2 regions of the Delftia tsuruhatensis genome follow, and region 2 is predicted to be linked to the other one. Evidence: predicted binding sites of a transcription regulator. Region 2 holds the regulator's gene; the other holds the start of a gene.
What was found. Region 2 encodes FNR, which switches genes on or off when oxygen is low (the NO sensors DNR and NnrR bind a similar motif). Its sites were predicted from a motif close to TTGATNNNNATCAA; they were not measured.
Positions count from the first base shown of each region.

Region 1 (4,680 bases), 1.2 Mb from region 2:
ATCACGGTGTAGATCACGGCATAGCCGACGAAGGTCGCCAGCGTCAGCCACATGGTCAGCGGATTCGTGCACAGCAGCAGCACCAGCGCCCCCAGCGTGCACAGGATGGCGGAGAAGGCCAGGGCCTGCTGGCTGGTCAATTCGCCACGCGCCGTGGGCCGCCAGGCAGTACGCTTCATGCGCGCATCGATGTGGCGCTCCACCAGGCAGTTGAAGGCAGCCGCAGCACCCGCCACCAGCCAGATGCCCAGACAGGCCAGCGCCATGTGCAGCCACTGGTCGGCATTGGGCCATCCGGGCACGGCCAGCACCATCCCGATCAGGGCACAGAACACGATCAGCTGCACCACGCGCGGCTTGGTCAGGGCATAGAACTGTGTCCAGCGCGAAGGCTCGACACTCAGGGTCGCTTGTTTACTCATGCAATCTCTCCACGGACGACCGGCATGCCGGCCCGCAGCGCGGCCGGGCGGCTCGCCGCCAGGCCCCAAACAATCACGGTCACCAGCGCCGCAGCGCCGCCCGTATGCAGTACCGCGGCCACCAGCGGCCAATCGAGCACCACGTTCGACAGGCCTGTCAGCACCTGCAACACCAGGAAAATTCCCAGCAGACGGCGCTGTGCCGCCAGGCCCGGCACATCACCGAGCCGCCACCACAGCCCTGCCAGGGCCACCACCACCACATAGGCTGCCAGGCGGTGCAGGTAGTGGATCGCCGTCAACCCCGCAAAACTGATGTGGCTGCCATCCTGCAACAGGCCCAGAGGACGCCAGATCTGCAGCGCCTGCGAAAAATCCATCTCCGGCCACCAGCTGCCCTGGCAGGTCGGGAAACTGCTGCAGGCCAGCACCGCATAGTTGGTGCTGACCCAGCCGCCCAGCGCCACCTGCAGCACCAGCAGGCCCAGCGCCAGCCACAGCAAGGCACGCAGCCCGCTGGGAATGGCGACCGTCTGCTGCCGGCGCGCGGCCAGGCCCAGCCCCACGGCGGGTACGCACAGCAGGGCCAGCAGGCCGGTCCCCCCCAGCAGGTGCAGCGTCACGATGGCCGGGAACAGCTTCATCGTCACCGTCCATGCGCCGAAGGCACCCTGCAGGCAGACCCAGAACAGCGCGATTGTTGGCCACCAGGGGCTGAGGGCACCGCGCGGTCGGTTCGCCCCCAGGCCGCGCGCACGGCGCCAGGTCATGATGGTCATCGCGATGATCAGCACGCCCACCGTGGTGGCCAGATAACGGTGGATCATCTCGATCCAGGCCTTGCCATGCGTCACCGGCCCCGTGGGCATGGCCGCCTGGGCTTCGGCAATCTGCGCACGGGCGCCCACCGGGCTGGCGCTGCCATAGCAACCCGGCCAGTCGGGACAACCCAGCCCGGAATCGGTCAGACGCGTGAAAGCACCGAACAGGACCAGATCGAAGGTCAGAAACAGCGTCAGAACCGACAGGGCCTGAAGGCGCTTGAGCGATCCCGCATCACGGTTGCGCAGCCAGACCCAGGCCAATGGACCCAGCGCCAGCAAAAGCCCCAGCAGCATCAGCTCCAGCATGGGTGCCAGGTCATACAACGCCTGCCCGCTCACGCCGGCTGCCCCCCGCGCTCCGCACTGCGCCGCACAGGCCCGCGCCTGGGCATGCCGCAGGGCAATGCCGCGGGCGCATCCGGTTGGCGACAGCAGATCTTCATAGTGAGAACAGTTTGAATCGAAGGCCCAGCCCCTTGCGCGAGATTGGATCGCAGGCCGGGCCACCAGAAAATCAGGACATGCACCCAGAGCCGCCACAAGGCCGTGGCCCGCATGCGCAGGGCCCGCTTGCGGGCCCGGTCACTGCAACTTTCAGAGCAGCATGTCTTTGATATGAAACAATTCTACTTGGCCCCGAACCGGTTACGCGCGCCCGCAAGCAGTTCCCCTAGGGTGCCGCCAGCTTCTTCTGGCTGGATCGTGGCGGCTCCCAGCGCAGTTGTCCGCAACGGCAACAGGCAGACGGGTCAGACCGGAAAAAAGCGACCCACCGCATGCGCCGGCTGCCACGGCTCCTTTCAGGCAGGCGCTCAGATTTGCTCAGATTCGCTCCCCTGAAATTGCATAGATTGGCCTCTGCAGCCGCGGTGAAGGCAGCCAGCGCCCAACTGCCCCGCATGGCTGCACAGCAACCCTGCCCGGCAACGGCCCAAGGCAGGACAGGAGACGGGAGAAGCCATGATTGCAGGAGGCACCTGGACAGTGCTCGATGGCCAAGGCCGGGAAATCGGCCGTGTCGAAGGCGACTCATTCGTACGCTGCGGCCCCCAACTGCTCTATCGACTGCAAGGGCCGGAGCTGTACTCGATGCAGGCCCCCGACAAGCTCCTGGCCTTCATCGAAGGCGGCCAGGCACGCACGAGAAACGGCCGGATCTTCCTGCAGTTCCGAGCCGGCTGACGCTGCGCCGCCCTGCCGGCGGGTTCGGAACGCCATATTGAGCTGGAACCAGGGACAGCACGGACAGCTGCCGCAAAGTTATCGAACGCAGGACAGCTCAGGCCACCGCGGCGTTCGCAACGGCAGAGAACGAGCCCGGGACCTGCCTAGATACAGGCCGACAGCGCCGACCCTCGCTTGATCAGGAACTGCTTCAGGCGCAGCCCATACTCGGGCGCGACAGCCATCTGGACCGAGGGGCGTGCCTTCAGCAGCGCACGCCACGCCATGGTTCGGTTGAGGTTGGCGAAGAATCCGAAGTCCTGGATGTCCTCAAACACATCGAAATACCGGAAGACCGGGCCGAAGGTCGCATCGACGATGCTGAAATCCGATCCCCCGAAGTACCCCGCTTGATCGTGCCGATGCTGCTCCAACTGCTCCAGACGGTTGCGCAGATCTCGCGTCCTGGCCTGCAATGCCGGCGCATCCGGTGCGTTGTAGAACGCGGCGATGGCGTTGAGCATGGCCGAACCGAACTCGATCCAGGCACGGTGCTGCGCCCGCAGCAAAGGCTCCTGCGGATGCAACCTGGGCGCGATCGTGTCGTCCAGGTACTCGCAGATCACGGCGGACTCGAAGAGCGCCGTCCCGTCCACCAGCAGCACGGGCGTCTTGCCCAGGGGAGAAACCTTGAGAAACCAGTCCGGCTTGTTGCCAAGATCGATGTCCCTGCGCTCAAACCTCACCCCTTTCTCCGCCAAAACAATCGCGGCGCGTTGTACATAGGGGCAAAGCTCATGGCTGATCAGGGCCAGTGGCGTGCTCATGACATTCCTTTCGGCGCGGCATGCTGCAAGGTCAGCCAACTGGCACGGCGCAAAGACCAGGCCCCATCGCCCAGCAGCCACAGCGACAGGGATGTGACGATGAGGAAAACGGGATATTCCCAGCCGCCGCCCGTATTCGTGTGCAGCCAGCCGTTGGGCACATGCACCCAGGCAGCGACTGCTATGACCGGCACCAGCAGCAGGGCCGCCTGGCGCGCATAGATGCCCAGCACCAGCGCCAGCCCGCCGATCAACTCCACCGCGAACACCGGGTAGGCAGTAAAACCAGGCAACCCTACGCTGCGGAAAAATTCAGCCGTGCCAGGCAGCGAGAAGACCACCCACTTGAGCAAAGCGTGTGCGATCCACATGATGCCCAGCGCAATGCGCAGCAGCAATATTCCGTAATCCGCGCCGTCATGCCGTCTTCTGCTGTGTTCCATGGTCATCTGCTTGCGAGTGTTGGAGCGCCTACGTTATCGTTGCAAAAACCATCCTGGAATAGGCACTGTCGCATGGCGGCATTGCAGTCTTGCAACGGTACGCTCATGACGAGTCTCTACAAACTCAGCGCCGACGATCTGGAAGTCGTTCTGACCCTGACCCGCTTCAACACCTTGTCGTCGGCGGCCGAGCGCCTGGGTTGTGATGGCTCCACGGTCTTCCGCAGCCTGCAACGGATCGAGCGCGGCATGCAGCAGCGCCTCTTCGCGCGTTCGCGTACCGGCTACCTGCCGACCGAACTGGCGTTGTCCTTGATCGAGCATGCCGAGCAGATCGAGGCCCAGATGGAGGCAGCGCGCTCGGTGGCGCAGACCACCTCGACAGGCGTGGCGGGTACGGTGCGAATCTCGACCACCGATACCCTGCTGCGAGGGCTGGTCGTGCCGGCATTGCAGCCGCTGGAAGCCCTGCATCCTCAACTGGTGTTCGAGCTGCATGCCAGCAATGAACTCACCAGTCTTGCACGCCGCGACGCCGATATCGCCGTTCGCGCCACCCGACGACCGCCTGCCGATCTGGTTGGAAAAAAGGTCGGCCCCATACAAGTGGCGCTGTTCGCGGCCAAGCGACGCACCCAGCAAATTCGCTACGAGGATGTGGAGCGGGGCAGCGTGCGCTGGATTTGCCCCGATGACGCCCTGCCTGATCACCCCTCCGTCCTCTGGCGCAAAAAACACTTCCCCAAGGCGGCGATTCACTACAAGGTCAACAGCTTTCTGTCCGTGCTCGACCTGGTGGCGCTCGGCCTGGGTGTGGGCATGCTGCCGGTATTTCTGGCCCGTGGACGCGCCGACGTGGTGCAAATTTCCGAGCCCATCGAGGCTTGCGAGACGGAGCTGTGGTTGCTCACCCATCGCGAGTCGCGCCACCTGCGGCGCGTCGCCACCGTCTTCAGACACCTGAGCACAGCGTTGGAACTGTGACGTGTTCATTGCGAGC
Region 1 covers NZ_LR813084.1:2,817,706-2,822,385, reverse strand. Annotated here, with positions in the region: gene cyoE (heme o synthase) at 1-422, opposite strand, end outside; gene L1Z78_RS12795 (COX15/CtaA family protein) at 419-1,585, opposite strand; gene L1Z78_RS12790 (hypothetical protein) at 2,207-2,428, shown strand; gene L1Z78_RS12785 (glutathione S-transferase family protein) at 2,575-3,237, opposite strand; gene L1Z78_RS12780 (DoxX family protein) at 3,234-3,680, opposite strand; gene L1Z78_RS12775 (LysR family transcriptional regulator) at 3,786-4,664, shown strand.
Region 1: the regulator FNR is predicted to act here: its motif matches at 1,857-1,870, upstream of L1Z78_RS12795 (COX15/CtaA family protein).

Region 2 (4,680 bases):
ATCAGCCCGGCCAGGCGCGTCCCCCATTCGGCCCGCAGTCCGTCCAGGCGCTGGCGTCCCAGCCGCCACAGCCAGGGGCCGCCCACCAGCCACAGGCCGCTGCCCACGCCAAAGGCGGCCATGGCCAGCGCGCCCTGCACGGCCCCGCCGCTGAGGGCCGCCACCAGCACGGCGGAGTACAGCAGACCGCAGGGCATGAGGGCCCAGGCATAACCGGCCGCAAGCGTTCCGCCCGGTGCCGACACCCAGGGTTGCACCCGGCGCCAGGCGGCACGGCCCGCCGACTCCAGCCAGGCTGGCTGGCGCGCCTGGGCCATCATGGCCAGGCCCCAGGCCATCACCGCCACATGGGTCAGCGTCCAGAACGGCTGCAGCGCCGTGGTCCGGCTGGTCAGCCACGACAGGCTTTCCATGGCCAGCGCCGAGGCGGCGCCCAGGCTGGCATAGCCGGCCAGCCGCCCGCCATGGAACAGCGCCGTGCGCAGCCACAGACGACTTTGCAGCCCGTGGACGGTGACGGGCTGGGCACCACGGCCCTCGCCCGCCTGGCCGGAAGTGACCACGCCGCAGGGCGCGGCGCACATGGCAAGGCAATGGGGCCCGCCAACGAGCCCCATGATCAAGGCGGTCCAGAGCAGCGACAACAGCATGGGGGCTAGATGATGCGCGAAAAACGCGCCCGGTTCTTGTCCGCCTGCAGATACCGGTCGAACAGCATGGCCACGCCGCGCACGAAGTACCAGCCCATGGGCGTGACCTGGAAGCCCTCGTCGCTGATCTGCACCAGGCCCTTGTCCTGCAGATCCTCCAGCGCCGCCATCTCGGGCGCGAAATATTCGCGAAAGCCCAGCAGCCAGGCCTGCTCCATGGGCTCGAACAGCACGGCGCCCTGGCACATGATGGCCATGATGACGGCGCGGCGCACCAGGTCGTCGCGCGACAGCGCCAGGCCTCTCACCACGGGCAACTGGCCGGCGTCGATGGCGTCGTAGTACTCCTCCAGCGTCTTGGCGTTCTGGCTGTAGCTGGCTCCCACCTTGCCGATGGCCGACACGCCCAGCGCGATCAGGTCGCAGTCGGGCTGGGTGCTGTAGCCCTGGAAGTTGCGGTGCAGCCGCCCCTGGCGCTTGGCCACGGCCAGCGCATCCTCGGGCAACGCGAAGTGGTCCATGCCCACATAGACATAGCCGCCGTCCATGAAAGCCGCGATGGAGCGCGAGAGCATGGCCAGCTTGTCGGCGCCCTGGGGCAGATCCTCGGAAGCGATACGCCGCTGCGGCTTGAAGCGCTCGGGCAGATGGGCGTAGGCGTACAGGGCGATGCGATCCGGCCGCAGCGCGTTGACCTGCGCCAGCGTGCGCTCGAAGGACTCGGGCGTCTGCCTGGGCAGGCCGTAGATCAGGTCCACATTGATGGAGGCAAAGCCCAGCCGGCGCGCGGCGGCCACCAGCTCGAACACCTGCGCGGCCGGCTGCACGCGGTGCACGGCGATCTGCACCTGCTCGTCGAAGTCCTGCACGCCGAAGCTCAGGCGGTTGAAGCCCAGTTCCTTGAGCACCGCCAGGCGTTCGGCGGTGACGGTGCGTGGATCGACCTCGATGGAGTACTCCCCCCCGGCCTCCAGCCTGAAGTGCTCGCGCAGCAGGCCCATCAGCGTGCGCAGCTCCTCGTCCGAGAAGAAGGTGGGCGTGCCGCCGCCCAGGTGCAGCTGGCTGACGGCCTGGCCCTTGCCGCAGTGGGCGGTGTGCAGGGCGATCTCGCGGGCCAGGTAGTCCAGGTAGACCGCAGCACGGTCATGGTGGCGCGTGACGATCTTGTTGCAGGCGCAGTAGTAGCACAGCGATTCGCAGAACGGCACATGCACATACAGCGACAAAGGCATGGCACGTGCTGCGGTACTCGATTTGCGTTGTTGCAGCGCCAGGATATAGTCCTCTGCACCAAAGGCCTCCACGAAACGGTCGGCGGTGGGGAACGAGGTGTATCGGGGCCCCGGTACGTCGAAGCGACGCAGCAGCTCTGGGGTGACAGCGGTCATGGGTTTTTTCCTCTAATACCTTGACTGTGCCGCAGGGCATCGGCCCCGTCCTTGACTCACATCAAGAGTTGTTTGAGGCACTGCTGCGACAATTTGATCCAACTCATCGCCATCCACGAGGTCACCACTGGCACGCCACTGTGCCGCTGATGTTTACTCCATGAACCTTCAGACCATCAAAGCCTCCTGCTCCAACTGCAACCTGCGCGAACTGTGCATGCCCATGGGGCTGGATGCCGAGCAGATGCAGCGCATCGACGACATCGTGGCCACGCGCCGCAAGGTCAAGCGCGGCGGCCTGCTGTTTCGCAACGGCGAGGCCTTCACCTCGCTGTATGCCATCCGCACGGGCTTCTTCAAGACCTGCGTGGCCACCGAGGACGGTCGCGACCAGGTCACGGGCTTTCAGATGGCCGGCGAGATCATCGGGCTGGACGGCATCGTCAACGACCATCACACCTGCGATGCCGTGGCCCTGGAGGATGCCGAGGTCTGCGTCATGCCCTTCGACAAGCTCGAGCACCTGTCGCGCGAGGTCACGGCCCTGCAAAACCACGTGCACAAGGTCATGAGCCGCGAGATCGTGCGCGAGCACGGCGTCATGCTGCTGCTGGGCAGCATGCGCGCCGAGGAGCGCCTGGCCGCCTTCGTGCTCAACCTGGTGCAGCGCCTGCATGCACGCGGCTTTTCCAAGTCCGAGCTGGTGCTGCGCATGACGCGCGAGGAGATCGGCAGCTACCTGGGCCTGAAGCTGGAGACCGTCAGCCGCACGTTCTCCAAGTTCGCCGAGGAGAACATCATCGAGGTGCGCCAGCGCCACCTGCGCATCCTGGACACGGATGCGCTCAAGCGCATCGTCAACAGCCAGCAATGCCAGTAGGGCATGCCAGACGCCCCTTGCGGAAATGATGAAGGCCCGCGAAAGCGGGCCTTGTTGCTTGCGGGGTGACCAGGGGAGCGGATCAGTCGCGTCCCAGTCCCTGCAGGGCCAGATCCGGGTCGGGCTCGGAGACGATGCCGTCGTTGAGGTCGCGTGCCGAGCGGCCCAGCATGATGGTCATGAGGCTGGACAGCATGGTCACGGCCCAGAACGCGAAGAAGGCCAGCGTATAGATCCCCTGGCGGGACCAGCCCAGGTCGCCGAGCCAGTGCAGCTCCAGCGGGTCCACGAAGGCAAAGACCAGCATCTCCATCACGGCGGCCGCCAGGAAGGCAGGCCAGGCAATCCACATCCAGCGTTGGGCCAACATCAGCGATCTCCTTGGGCTGTCGAGGGGCACGTTGATTGTGCGCCCCGCCAAAGCATGCCGCCAAGCCCCACGCAGCCCCGCCGGCCTGTAGGAAACCCTCACCCGTCGCGCATGCCGGAGACGGGGTTCACCATGCAAAAAAAGGCCGCATTGCGGCCTCCTGCAAGGATGCGCGGCGTTCAGCGGTCCGTGGGGTGGTCGTACGCCGGCGTGGCCGCATGGTTGCGGCCTGTGACGGCGGGCGCCAGGCTCTTGGGAACTTCGCGCGCGCCGCCTGCACGTTCATTGATCTCGATGCCGTTGCGGTAGTAGTCGGGGTCGATCACGGGGTCGGCCCCATTGATCGCGATGATGGCCGTGACCACGCCGGCCACCACCACGGCGGCCGGACCGGCCACCACGAGCCAGACATGGGCGAACTTCCACCAGGGCTTGCCGGCGTCCGGGTGCGGAGCGGACGGGGCGGCCGAAGGGACTGCGGGACTCGAAGACATGGGAAACCTCTTTCTTTCAAGCGGCACACGCGGCATGCGCCGCGCGTTCCGGGAACATTACCTGGGAACCAGGAAGACCGCCTTCTCGGACGCCCGGCCCGCACCTGCCGCCACGGCATCGATGTCGAAGAATACGGTGTGCGAGCCCGGCTCGGCGGAACCGTAGGGAATCTGCAGGCGCGCCGCGATGCCGCGCGTCTCGGCGGGGCCGACCTCGACCTCCTGCTCCGAGGCCAGCTCCAGGCCGTCCAGGCCGTGGGCGCTGATGCGGTAGCGCTGGGCCTGCTCGGTGGCGTTCATGATCTGCAGGCGGTAGACATTCTCCAGCTTGCCGCCCGCGACGATGCGCGACAGCGAGGCCCGGTCGCGGATCACGTCCACCTTGACCGACTGGCGCAGCGCCAGGCTCACGATCATGGCCGTGCTCAGGCCGACCAGCACGGCCGAGTAGATCAGCACGCGGGGCCGGAAGATGCGGCGCAGCACCTGGGCGCGCCGCCAGGCACCGGCCATGGCGTTCTGCGTGGTCAGGCGGATCAGGCCGCGCGGGTACTCCATCCTGTCCATGATGGAGTTGCAGGCGTCTATGCACAGGCCGCAGCCTATGCACTCGTATTGCAGGCCGTTGCGGATGTCGATGCCCACGGGGCAGACCTGCACGCACATCTTGCAGTCGATGCAGTCGCCCAGGCCCTGGGCCTTGTGGTCCACCTTCTTGGTGCGCGGCGCGCGCGGCTCGCCACGGCCCGTGTCGTAGCTGACGATCATCGTGTCCTTGTCGAACATGGCGCTCTGAAAGCGCGCATAGGGACACATGTACTTGCAGACCTGCTCGCGCATGTAGCCCGCATTGCCATAGGTGGCGAAGCCGTAGAACAGCACCCAGAATATCTGCCAG
Region 2 covers NZ_LR813084.1:4,033,626-4,038,305, forward strand. Annotated here, with positions in the region: gene L1Z78_RS18255 (sulfite exporter TauE/SafE family protein) at 1-650, opposite strand, end outside; gene hemN (oxygen-independent coproporphyrinogen III oxidase) at 656-2,038, opposite strand; gene fnr (fumarate/nitrate reduction transcriptional regulator Fnr) at 2,199-2,918, shown strand; gene L1Z78_RS18270 (hypothetical protein) at 3,001-3,288, opposite strand; gene L1Z78_RS18275 (FixH family protein) at 3,468-3,782, opposite strand; gene ccoG (cytochrome c oxidase accessory protein CcoG) at 3,840-4,680, opposite strand, start outside.